4 regions of the Photobacterium sp. Alg240-V54 genome follow, and region 3 is predicted to be linked to each of the others. Evidence: predicted binding sites of a transcription regulator. Region 3 holds the regulator's gene; each other region holds the start of a gene.
The links. The regulator CRP, encoded in region 3, controls carbon source genes, mostly activating them, when cyclic AMP is high. The targets are predictions, from matches to a motif close to TGTGANNNNNNTCACA.
Positions count from the first base shown of each region.

Region 1: a site for CRP is predicted at 1,534-1,549, ahead of nagE (N-acetylglucosamine-specific PTS transporter subunit IIBC). Genes of this name have one in related genera too.
Region 2: a site for CRP is predicted at 1,148-1,163, ahead of G6R09_RS03710 (NupC/NupG family nucleoside CNT transporter). Genes of this name have one in related genera too.
Region 4: a site for CRP is predicted at 1,305-1,320, ahead of G6R09_RS15885 (NupC/NupG family nucleoside CNT transporter). Genes of this name have one in related genera too.

Region 1 covers NZ_UNRL01000010.1:50,820-54,037, forward strand. The annotation lists gene nagE (N-acetylglucosamine-specific PTS transporter subunit IIBC) at 20-1,402, opposite strand; gene G6R09_RS17445 (phosphatase PAP2 family protein) at 1,855-2,577, shown strand; gene G6R09_RS17450 (helix-turn-helix transcriptional regulator) at 2,671-3,030, opposite strand.
Region 2 covers NZ_UNRL01000001.1:869,346-872,563, reverse strand. The annotation lists gene hemB (porphobilinogen synthase) at 1-227, opposite strand, end outside; gene trxC (thioredoxin TrxC) at 522-956, shown strand; gene G6R09_RS03710 (NupC/NupG family nucleoside CNT transporter) at 1,447-2,712, shown strand; gene G6R09_RS03705 (NAD(P)-dependent oxidoreductase) at 2,820-3,218, opposite strand, start outside.
Region 3 covers NZ_UNRL01000005.1:195,337-198,554, forward strand. The annotation lists gene G6R09_RS14380 (DUF1338 domain-containing protein) at 12-806, shown strand; gene G6R09_RS14385 (hypothetical protein) at 872-1,066, opposite strand; gene crp (cAMP-activated global transcriptional regulator CRP) at 1,249-1,881, opposite strand; gene G6R09_RS14395 (OsmC family protein) at 2,264-2,668, shown strand; gene G6R09_RS14400 (phosphoribulokinase) at 2,729-3,218, opposite strand, start outside.
Region 4 covers NZ_UNRL01000007.1:131,918-135,135, forward strand. The annotation lists gene prfC (peptide chain release factor 3) at 1-276, opposite strand, end outside; gene G6R09_RS15880 (TatD family hydrolase) at 444-1,247, shown strand; gene G6R09_RS15885 (NupC/NupG family nucleoside CNT transporter) at 1,464-2,753, shown strand.

The sequences.
Region 1 (3,218 bases), on a different contig from region 3:
TTTGCTTAATCAATGATGCTTACAGCGCTTTCATTTGGTTAGCAATAATTTCAGCTTGTGGACCAATAATAACTTGAAGGTTATTTGAACCTACGTTTACTACACCCTTCGCACCTAGTTGTTTTAGCTTAGCATCATTGATGATTGAGCGGTCAACAATACCTAGGCGAAGACGTGTGATACATGCAGAGATATCAGTTAGATTATCTTTACCACCTAGTGCTTCCAGGTATTGTACCGCTAAATCTACTTTACTGTCTGAACCTGGGTTTGAATCTTCTTCTGGTGCATCTTCACGGCCTGGTGTTTTAAGATTAAACATCTTAATCGCACCAACAAAGATCACGAAGTAAATAGCACCAACCACTAGACCCATTGGAATAATTTCCCATGAGTTATGCGCTGCTGGCGCATTGTAGTTTAGGACGTAGTCAATTAAGCCAGAAGAGAAGCTAAATGCCATGTGAATGTTAAGCATTGACGCAACAACAATACTAACACCCATTAGAATAGCATGTACTACATACAAACCAGGTGCTAGGAACATGAACATGAATTCAATTGGTTCAGTAATACCAGTTAAGAATGCAGTTAATGCCACACTCAATAACATACCACCAACAACTTTCTTGTTTTCTTTCTTCGCAGTTACATAGAATGCTAATGCTGCACTTGGAAGACCAAACATTACTACAGGGAAGAAACCACTTAGAATACGTCCGGCAGATGGGTCACCTGCGAAGAAACGCGAGATCTCACCTGTAACAATCTGACCAGTAGCAGGATCTGTGTAGTTACCAAACACAAACCAAACCATACTGTTAAGAATGTGATGTAGACCAAGTGGAATCAGCAGACGGTTAGCAACACCGTATACAAACTCACCAGGAACACCACTAGTAAGAATCCACTTACCTAAATGGTTGATAGCATCTTGCACAGGAGGCCATACAAGGCTGAATGCAAAAGCAAGCACCAATGCAACTAAACCTGTGATAATAGGAACAAAACGCTTACCACCAAAGAAGCCTAGGAACTCTGGCAATTTAATGGCGTGGAAACGGTTATACAATAGACCTGCACAAACACCAATAATAATACCACCAGCGACACCAGGGTCGACATCAGCATTAAGAGTTTTCATTGCAGCCATCATAATGAAATAACCAACTGCTGCTGCGATTGCTGCTGCTGCTGAGTTATCTTTCGAGAAACCACCAGCAACACCCATTGCAAATAACAGTGCTAAGTTAGTAAAAACTGCCTGACCGCCTGCTGCAATAAAAGGTATATTTAGTAGATCGGGTTGTCCAATACGCAATAGAATACCAGCAATAGGCAACACTGCGATTGGAAACATTATCGCGTTTCCGAGCTTTTGGAAATGTCCAAGAATACTCATTCCCTTCTCCATATCATCACATCAAAATTAATAAACAACATATGTCGTTTAAGCATGCATTAACCATACAGTAGTTAGCTAAACTTAGTTTAGGATAAACATTAAGTTTTCTTAATGTTAGCTCTATTTCGCGTGACAGCCTTCACAATTTGAGAAATATCACTAAAAAAACACAAAAAAAGCAACAAAAGTTACATTTGATTAACCATGAGTTTTGTTAATTATTCAACTATAATTTATTTTATTAGTGTTACTAAAGTAAGAAAGATGAACCTTACCTGACAAATAAGCATACAATAAGTTATTCAACGATATTCTTAATGACATTCGGTATAATTTGTGCGAAAAAAGGTTCCAGTTTTAAACCATGAAAAAATGTCAATTTAATGACAGTTAATTTATTTTTTGTGGCTTACTTAATAATTATATAATGATAAGATTGACCTTTCTCCATGATGAATTTTATATCCCAAAAACTACCTAACTTTATTGCATTAGCGTTATTTGCCATATTGCTTTTTGTTGCTATTCATATAGTGCCAGTACCAGCTTTAACAACACCAGTCAGTAATGCTGCTGGTATTTCATTTGCTTTGCTAACTGACAGTGCTGGTAGTCCGTTCTTCCTTATTACTGCAGCATTGCTTTGTCTTATACCTGTATTTTTAAAGCTACCGAAAAAAACCATCACTAAAGTATGGATTCAATTTGGTATTCTGCTTGTATTAAGTTTCGTCACTAAGACGGTCTTAAAACACGAGACTGCAATTCCTCGCCCATACACTTATGAATTACAAGCCTTACATCTTGTTGATTCACCAGCTGATTTCTATGCATTAGATGCTGTTGGTAAAGATAAAGTCGTAAAACAAGCAGCAACATACATAAGTCCTTGGCGTTTACGTAGCTGGGAAGGCGAAACCAACTATTCATTTCCATCTGGACATACTATTTTTGCTGCTATCTGTGTGCTTTTCTGGGGTGGTTTCTTTATTCGTAGAGGTAATTATCTTGTGGCTGGTGGATTAATTATTTGGGCAACAGGGGTGGGTATTAGTCGTTTATGGCTAGGTATGCACTTCCCTTCTGATGTTATGGGCTCAATACTTTCAGCTGCTGTGCTATATTTCTTTATCCCTGAATGGGATGAACATGCTAAGAAGAAAAAGAAATAATCTAGCAACATAATCAGTTAAAAAGGCTCATCACAGTAATGCGATGAGCCTTTTTTATAAGTTAATATTTATAATATCAATATTATGAGACTATCATAAGCTTGGCGTTGGCGTATGTTCATATTCAACAACCAGCTGATTACCTTCATAGGTAACTTTTTTAATCTCACCATCAAATATAAAAGTATTTTTTACGACAGAGTGATTGAGCGTGCCTTTTTGCACGGCTTCACGTAATGAGGGAAGTATTAGCACCGGATCAATATTTAAAATACTGCAAAACTCATTAACAAACTGATGTTGAATGACAGTATCACCCCGTAAAATGTCTGAAAACTCAAGTTGCGTTAACCCTAGCTTTTTAGCCATTTCAATTTGAGTAATACGCATTTTTGCTTTGTAACTCATCCATGTATCATGCAAAACTTGACGATCTTTTTCAGTATATGCCATTTTCTTTCCTAAACGCTTTCAACGTATTGAATAAACCCATCGTTATTCATTCCACTGCGCAAGCGTAAATTTAAACGAATTGATTTCCTTCATCCATAAATTAGCTGTAAGAATATGTGTCACATTATTCACAAGCTGAATACAATAATGGTAAGTTAATACTTTATTACAAGTTATTTATTGTTGAA
Region 2 (3,218 bases), on a different contig from region 3:
CCCAATTTATAAAGCGTATCTATTTCATCAGCCAGCATAGTTTCAGAAATACGTGAAATGCCCGGCATGGTGCTAATAGGTACGGCTTCAGTTAAGTTTTCTTCAATGAAGATCGGGTGAATAAGATCAGCCAATTTAAATTCATGTTCACGCACAAGATCGCGCATATTAGCGCTACGGCGCATACGACGGATACGTTTAATTGGTACAGAGATAGGATTTGTCATTGGAATATTCTGTTATTATGTCAATCGTGCATACATCATACAAATGTTAGGGTTGATGATGCAAGCAGTTGTGTGAGAAGGGTAATACAGCAGCGGTTATTTAGCCATTAACGCAATAAGCATCAAAAATTGGAATTATTTATTGGATCAAGAGAGGGCGTTCTTTTGATCCATTTGTGATGGAATGCCGATAGATTTTTCCTATCAGATTAATCAGTTAAAACTGCTTTTGTTTTTAGAGTTAACGGGATAGATTATTTATAATTAATTTAAAATAAGATCTGGACATTCATTATGACAACCATGACAACGCGTTGCCCACATTGTAAAGCATTGAACCGTTTACCTCTTGATCGTATTAACGACGAAGCGACATGTGGCTCTTGTAAAGAAAATTTACTAGATGGCATGCCGATTGAAGGTACTGCTGATAACTTCGCTAGTTTAATTAATGGTGATAAACCAGTAATCGTCGATTTTTGGGCCCCTTGGTGTAGCCCATGTATTGGCTTTGCGCCCGTATTTTCTGATGTTGCAACTGAGCGTAATGGCGCAGCACGTTTCGTTAAAATTGATACCGAAGCGCAACAAGCACTCGCAGGACAATACCGTATTCGTAGCATTCCAACCATCATGGTATTTAAAGGTGGTAAAATGGTCGACATGCTAAATGGTGCGATGCCAAAAACTGCCTTTGATGAGTGGTTAAATAGCGCCCTAACAAAATAACGCTTAGTGATGTGCTGCTAAAATAGCACTATTTGCTGGTGGCATGTTAATTGTGAAGCCTAGTTGTTTATAGAGATAACTAGGCTTTTTTGTAGGTGTAATTTGGCTAAATATCAAAAAGGCGCACTATTTTGCGTGTTATTTATGCTATTTATGTATAAATGTAAAAAAACACTATGTTAAATTTTTAATGTGACCAATATCTCTATATACTCTCGCCTCGGCCAGAACAATTACGTTCAGCCACCTTATTACAAGCTGTCACTAGGATATGTGAACGACCCACGGAGTTGGACCGGCGTTAATTATAGCTTGTTAATTTAGGTGACTTGTATGTTGTACCATTGGACGAACACTCTTTTCGTTGTTTACGTATATTCACGTAATCCCCATCTTTTGTTGAACCTTCAGCAAATGTTCTTCCGATGCCGCAATACATTCAATACCTTCATTATTCGACACCCATTTATGAGTACAACAGGACGAAATAATGCAGTTGTTAATTAGTTTGGCCGGTATAGCAATACTGGTTTTATGCGCGATTTTACTATCAGATAACCGTAAAGCGATCAATTGGCGGACAGTCATTGGTGCATTAGTGTTACAAGCAAGTTTCGCTGCGTTAGTATTGTATATTCCGCTTGGACAGAAAATGCTTGGCGCAATGAGCGATGGTGTTGCTGGTCTATTGAGCTTTGCCGATGTGGGCATTAATTTTGTTTTTGGTGACTTAGCCAATATTGAAAAAAGCGGCTTTGTGTTTGCAATCCGCGTACTGCCGCTGGTGATTTTTATCAGTGCGTTAATTTCGTTGTTGTACTATTTCGGTATCATGCAGTGGGTAATTAAAGTCCTTGGTGGTGGTATTCAAAAACTATTAGGCACTAGCCGAGCAGAGTCATTAGTGGCGACGGGAAATATCTTCTTATCACAAGGTGAATCACCGCTACTTATTCGTCCTTTCTTAGCTAAAATGACCCGTTCAGAACTTTTCGTGGTAATGACATGTGGTATGGCATCGGTTGCAGGCTCAGTGCTTGGTGGCTATGCAGGTTTAGGGGTTGAGCTGAAGTTTTTGATTGCTGCGAGTTTCATGGCCGCGCCTGGTGGTTTGTTAATGGCTAAAATTTTAGTGCCTGAGCAAGAAACCCCAGAAGAGCAGGTTGAGATTGAAATGGCGAGCAGTGAGCACAGCAATGCGATTGATGCTTTAGCTGCTGGTGCAATGAACGGTATGAAGGTCTCGGTTGCTATCGGTACGATGTTAATTGCATTTGTAAGCGTGATTGCAATGGCGAATGCAGGACTTGCAGAAGTCGGTCATGGCCTAGCAAGTTTAACAGCTGCGGTTGGTATGGATACTGTGTCACAATGGTTTGCGACGACACCACTGAGTATGCAACTTATTCTGGGCTATATTTTCTCACCGCTAGCGTTTGTTGTAGGCGTGCCTGCCAATGAAATGATGACGGCTGGTACCTTTATTGGTGAAAAACTGATCCTCAATGAATTTGTTGCTTTTATGGATTTTGCTTCGGTTAAGCAGACATTATCAGCACATACTCAAGTGATTATTACTTTTGCATTATGTGGTTTTGCCAATATTGGTTCAATTGCAATTCAAATTGGTTCAATTGGTGTCATGGCACCAGAGCGACGTAGTGATGTAGCTCGATTGGGTTTTAAAGCGGTTATCGGTGCGACATTAGCTAACTTAATGAGCGCTACGCTAGCGGGTATTTTTGTTGGGTTATAAGCACTAACTCGGTAACAACAAGATAAAAAATAAAGCCGCAGTAAGAACCTTACTGCGGCTTTGTTGTTATTTATATGCTGCTTTTTATGGGGTATTTTTAATAATGACTATTTATCAAATTGTTTAATTAATACTGAGGTGTCAGCACGATTAAATCCCCGTTGTTGCAGTTTTTCATATTCACTATCAACTTGTTTTGCCAATGGTAATTCAACATTTAGCTTCTCAGCGGCATCAAAACAGATTGCAAGATCTTTACGCATCCAATCAATAGCAAAACCAAAATCAAATGAATCTGTAGCCATGGTTTGAGCGCGATTTTCTAATTGCCATGAGCCTGCTGCACCATGCTTTAATACTTCGGTCATGGTGTGAATATCAAGTCCTGCCGCTTTGGCGAGTGTGACAGCTTCAGATAACCCTTGTAATACCCCGGCAATGCAGAGCTGATTCGCCATTTTAGTTATTTGGCCATAGCCTGTTTCACCCATTAGTGTGGTTGCTTT
Region 3 (3,218 bases):
GCGGGTAGATTATGGAATCAATTACGCAACTTTTTGATGGTTTATGGCACGACTATAGTCAACGGTTATGTCCATCAGCAGTGCAAATACAGCGCTTATTAACCGAAGATGCGGCGTTGTTAAATGATCATATTGCACTGCGCAGTTTTGGCGTACCTAAGTGTAGTTTAGCGGTTGTCGCCGCGCCGTTTATTGCTTTTGGCTACCAGCCGCAAGCGAAATACCATTTTGAGACGAAAAAACTGTACGCTGAATATTTCATGCATCCTGATCCTCAATTACCCAAAGTCTTTATTAGTGAATTACAGTTAGGCAGTTGTTCGGCAGAGTTACAACTTATGGTGCGTAGTCTGTTAGATCAAGTCGATGATGACTATTTTCGCAACCCTGATTTTGTTTATGGTGGGCGTCCATGGCAATTGGATTTTACAAGCTATCAATTCTTAGCCGCTGAAAGTGAGTATGCTGCTTGGGTTGCAGCGCATGGCTTTGGCGCTAATCATTTTACGGTCAGTATCAATCAACTTGAGCAATTTACCGATTTAGAACAGATTAATCACTTATTACGTCATAACCAGTTTGTGATTAATCAGGCTGGTGGTGAAATTAAAGGTGATGCAACAGTAATGTTAGAGCAATCAGCAACCATGGCGGATGAGGTTGGAGTGAGCTTTAGAGATGGGGTTCATTCCATCCCTGGTGGATTTTACGAATTCGCTAAACGCTACCCACAACCCAATGGTGAATTGTATAGCGGCTTTGTAACGGCGTCGGCGGATAAAATCTTTGAGAGTACCAATAGCTAGCTAGGTGTTGGTGGTGAAAGAGCTGCGATAATAAAACAGCACTTAGGCAAGTGCTGCTTAAGTGATCAGTTATCTAGCGGTGAAGCCCAAACGCCAGATTCATCAGCAGGGCAGCGACGTAATCCCGTTTGTTGCTCAAGGTAGCAGCGGCTATCGCTAAACCCTGTCATTTCAATGGTTGTTGGCTGACCCGTTAACACGCCGGGTACGGTGGTGTAACTGTTAGCTGAAAAGCGTTCAATATCCATATTGACCATCATTGATTGTTAAATCCATTTGTGATCGAAATGTAGCATGAATGAATGCGATTACAAATGAAAATTTAACAGAAATATTAACGTCATCAATGATTGCTTTTCGATGTTGGTAGATAAACGCTAAGATCAAAAAAACCGCAGGTATCAGCTGCGGTTTCATTGAGGATAACGGCGATACTAAATAATTAGCGTGTACCGTAAACCACAATTGTTTTGCCGTGAGCAGAAATAAGATTTTGCTCTTCCAGCATTTTCAATATACGACCCACTGTTTCGCGAGAGCAACCTACGATCTGGCCAATTTCTTGACGGGTGATCTTAATTTGCATGCCATCAGGGTGTGTCATTGCATCCGGTTGTTTTGCCAGATTAAGTAGTGTCTGTGCAATACGACCAGTCACATCAAGGAATGCAAGGTCACCTACTTTTTGGCTTGTCACTTGTAAGCGGCATGCCATTTGAGCAGATAGACGCATTAGAATATCTGGGTTAACTTGAATTAACTGACGGAATTTCTTAAATGAAATTTCTGCAACTTCACAAGGGCTTTTAGCACGAACCCAAGCTGTACGTTCTTGGTCTTCTTCGAACAAGCCGAGTTCACCAATAAAGTCACCCTGGTTTAGGTAAGAAAGGATCATCTCCTTACCTTCTTCATCCTTGATTAATACAGCAACAGAACCCTTCACGATGTAATACAAAGTTTCTGCTTTTTCACCTGCGTGAATTAACGTGCTCTTTGATGGATATTTGTGAATGTGACAATGGGAAAGAAACCACTCTAAAGTTGGATCTGTCTGCGGTTTACCTGGAACCATATTACTAACTTCCTCTGCATGTGTTGCCCAACAATATGTTCTGTGACGATAACTCAACAAAACTTTTTGATGGTAGGGTTATTCACTCAGCTGCTGGGCTGCAAGCTAACTTGAACTTAGTAAGAGTGTATCCTTTTTTTTAGGTTTTTTCTTGATATTGATCTAGCTGATTCACTCATTTATGAGAGATAAGTGTGCACGTGATCACATCGTTGTGAGTTAGTTACCAATAGCATAGTTTGAAGATGGATTTATTGGCTAATTGTGCCTATTTGAATACGCAACGAAATTAATATTAAACACCACAAATAACGTTTACATTGATGGTATTATCAACAAAAATAGGGCTAAAATCTAAATAATATAGCTAAAGGAGATAAAAATGCAGTCACGCGTAAAATGGGTTGAAAATATGACTTTTGTCGGTCAGTCATCATCAGGACATAGTATTGTCCTAGATGGTAATGGTGGTGATAAAGCGCCGAGCCCAATGGAATTAGTGTTAATGGCTGCGGGTGGGTGTAGCTCGGTTGATGTGGTGAGTGGGTTACAGGATCTACAGCAGCAGATTACAGGTTGTGAAGTACAAATTTCAGCAGAACGTCGTGAGCAAGCGCCACGATTGTTTACTGCAGCTAAGTTACATTTTGTGGTGACAGGTCATGATTTAAATGATGACAAAGTGAGTCAAGTAGTTGCTGATTCTCTCGAAAAATATTGTTCAGTATGTTTAATGCTGGGTAAAGGCGTCGAACTTAGTCATAGCTATGAAATTGTTATGGCATAACGCTATTTTCATTAACGGTTGCTGATAACAGCGACCGTTAATTAATACCAAGTTCAACCACTAGGCGATTTTGCCGTTTTCAATTAATTGCTCTAGTAATGGCCGCATAATTAATTCCATCGCAAAACTCATTTTTCCGCCAGGAACAACCAGCGTGTTATGGCGCGACATAAATGACCCTTGGATCATGGAGAGTAAATATGGGAAATCAACGTCTTTCAAACCGCGAAAACGGATCACCACAAAGCTTTCATCTAAACTTGGAATGCCTTTAGCACTGACAGGGTTGGAGGTATCAACGGTAGGCACCCGTTGAAAGTTAATATGAGTACGAGAAAACTGCGGGGTGATGTAATTAAGATAATCATCCATTGAGCGGACAATTGATTCCATTACTGCTTCACGAGAATGACCGCGATCGCGAGTATCTCTAATAATTTTCTGAATCCATTCTAAGTTAACAATGGGTACCATTCCAATGAGTAAATCAACATGCTGAGCGACATTAATATCGCCGTCGACGACACCACCATGTAGACCTTCATAAAAT
Region 4 (3,218 bases), on a different contig from region 3:
GTGTCCTGGAGTATCAAGCAAGTTAACCAAACAAGCATTGTAAGGAAACTGCATTACCGATGTAGTTACCGAGATACCACGTTCTTTTTCCATCTCCATCCAGTCAGATTTTGCATGCTGGTTAGAGCCACGACCTTTTACGGTACCCGCTTTTTGGATCGCGTTTCCGAACAACAATACTTTTTCAGTAATGGTGGTTTTACCCGCATCGGGGTGGGAGATAATAGCGAAAGTACGACGTTTCGATACTTCGCCTTGAAACAGTGTTTGCGACATTAGCATGTTCTTTTTGAATGGAGTGCGTTATTCGCTATTGTCGCTGATTTTACCTTTAGACTCAATCTAGCCACAGGAGAATTACTCACAAAGATAAAGAATGGCGTATTTGAGATTGAATTTGAGTAATAATAGCCACAATACCTGCCTTGATAGAGATTAAAACTATGCCTGTAGTGTGCAAAAATTCAGTGTTCATTGACAGTCACTGCCATTTTGATTTTGCCCCTTTTGCTGAAAATCCAGCTCAAGCGTGGACACAAGCCCAGCAAGCTGGCGTAAAAGCGATGGTTATTCCAACTGTCGGCAATCGCAATTGGGGGACAGTTGCAGGCTTATGTCAGCAATTTTCAGGTTTGTATTATGGCTTAGGGATCCATCCTTTTTTTAGCCATCAGCATAGTGCCGAGGTTGTTAGTGAGTTAACCACTGAGCTTGCTCATGCTAGAGATGATTATCGTTGTGTCGCCGTTGGTGAGTGCGGATTAGATTTTGCGGTCGCAAATGTTAATCGCGACCAACAACTTGAATGGCTACGAGCACAGTTGATATTGGCGAATCAATATCAATTACCCGTGATATTACATTGCCGTAAAGCGTTTCCTGAACTAGTGCAGTTATTGCGCCAGCAGTTACCAAAAGCGGGAGGTGTTTATCATGGTTTTAGTGGTAGTTACCAACAAGCGACTCAGCTAGTTGATCTCGGTATCAAAATCGGCGTTGGTGGCACAATTACTTATAGTCGAGCGCAGAAAACTCGCGCTACTATGACCAAATTACCGTTATCTGCGTTGTTATTGGAAACTGATGCTCCAGATATGCCTATTGCAGGCTATCAAGGTCAACCGAATCGACCCGAGCGTTTAGTTGATATTGTGACGGTATTAGCTCAACTTCGAGGTGAGACATATGCGCACGTAGCACAGGTCACAACCTTAACAACGACTGAATTATTTCAAATTAAGGTGTGATTTTGCTGCCAAAGCCAAACGATTGCGCTAATCGTTTGCATATTACAGTGAATTATTTGTGATAACGATCACAATAGCGGATTCTAATTCATAAATTTTCCTCATAAATTGTGATCTTGGCATTACATCATCTCGAGCTCCATGAGTATAATGCGCCAACTCTTAAAGAGCCGAACTGTCAAGACGCCAAAACTTAACTATAGGATTCCATAAATCATGAGCCTGCTAATGAGCCTTGTTGGGATGGTGGTACTGCTACTAATTGCTGTACTACTTTCTGATAACCGTAAAGCGATCAATCTACGTACTGTTGGTGGCGCATTTGCTATCCAATTCCTGTTGGGTGCATTTGTACTTTATGTACCTGTAGGCCGTGATGTGCTGTACGGTATGTCACAAGCAGTTGCTAACGTTATTGCTTACGGTAATGACGGTATTAACTTCTTATTTGGCGGTCTGACTTCAAACAAGATGTTTGAGCTGTTTGGCGGTGGCGGTTTTGTTTTCGCTTTACGTGTTCTGCCTGTTATCGTGTTCTTCTCTGCTCTTATTAGCGTGCTTTACTACTTAGGTGTTATGCAGGTTGTTATCAACATTCTTGGTGGCGGACTACGTAAAGTACTGGGTACATCACATGCAGAATCAATGTCTGCAACAGCAAATATCTTTGTTGGTCAAACAGAAGCACCATTAGTTATTCGTCCATTCGTACCTAAGATGACTCAGTCTGAGCTATTTGCAGTAATGTGTGGCGGTTTGGCATCAGTTGCTGGTGGTGTATTAGCAGGTTACGCACAAATGGGTGTACCACTAGAGTACTTGATTGCTGCGTCATTCATGGCAGCACCTGGTGGTCTATTATTTGCAAAAATTATCAAGCCTGAAACAGAGCAGCCAATTGAACAGCTAGCTGACAACGGTGATGAAGCTGAAGAAAAACCAGCAAACATTTTTGATGCGGCAGCTGCGGGTGCATCATCAGGTATGCAACTGGCACTAAACGTTGGCGCAATGCTACTTGCATTCATCGGTCTAATCGCATTAGTAAACGGCATGTTAGGTGGTATCGGTGGTTGGTTCGGTATGCCTCAGTTAACACTAGAATTAATTCTAGGTTACATCTTCTCACCACTAGCATTCCTAATTGGTGTGCCATGGGGCGAAGCACAACTTGCTGGTTCATTCATCGGTCAAAAGATTGTTGTTAACGAATTCGTTGCTTACCTAAACTTTGCCCCTTACCTGAAAGATGTGGCTGACGGCGGTATGTTAGTAGCGGAGACTGGTGCGGTAATGTCTGATAAGACTAAAGCAATCATCTCATTTGCATTGTGTGGTTTCGCTAACCTATCTTCAGTCGCTATTCTACTGGGTGGTATTGGTAGTCTTGCACCAACGCGTCGTGCTGAAATCGCTCGCTTTGGTATGAAAGCTGTGGCAGCAGGTACGTTATCTAACCTTATGTCTGCAACGATTGCTGGTCTATTTATTACTCTTGCAGCGTAATAGCACCGTCAGCAACAAATAACACACTATTATTAGCGCCACCGCATTAGCGGTGGCGTTTTTTTTTGTTAGACGGTTACGCTGCTATGGGTTTAAGTGCAATTAACCGAATTTAATGTAATAAAATCGATTGCGTTCGCCTTTCTAAATCTTCACTCTGTTATTATTCTCTGATAGAAACAGTAGTGTTGTTATTGATAATAAATTATGGCTGTTATTTGCATCATTAATAATAACTTATGCAATAAATGGCTTTTTTTATGATCAAGTTGCATGAGTTACGATAGCAGTTTTTATTTCAGTAAACATATTATCCACCACAGGAAACACGAGTTTAATGGTCGAGTCGTGGTTGAGTTGATATTATAAGTTAAGTAAAACCTAAACGAGTTGATCAACGAAACTTTGTTTTAGGTCGCACGCGCGGTGCTAAGGATAGCAACCACTATCAAGTTAATTGATAAC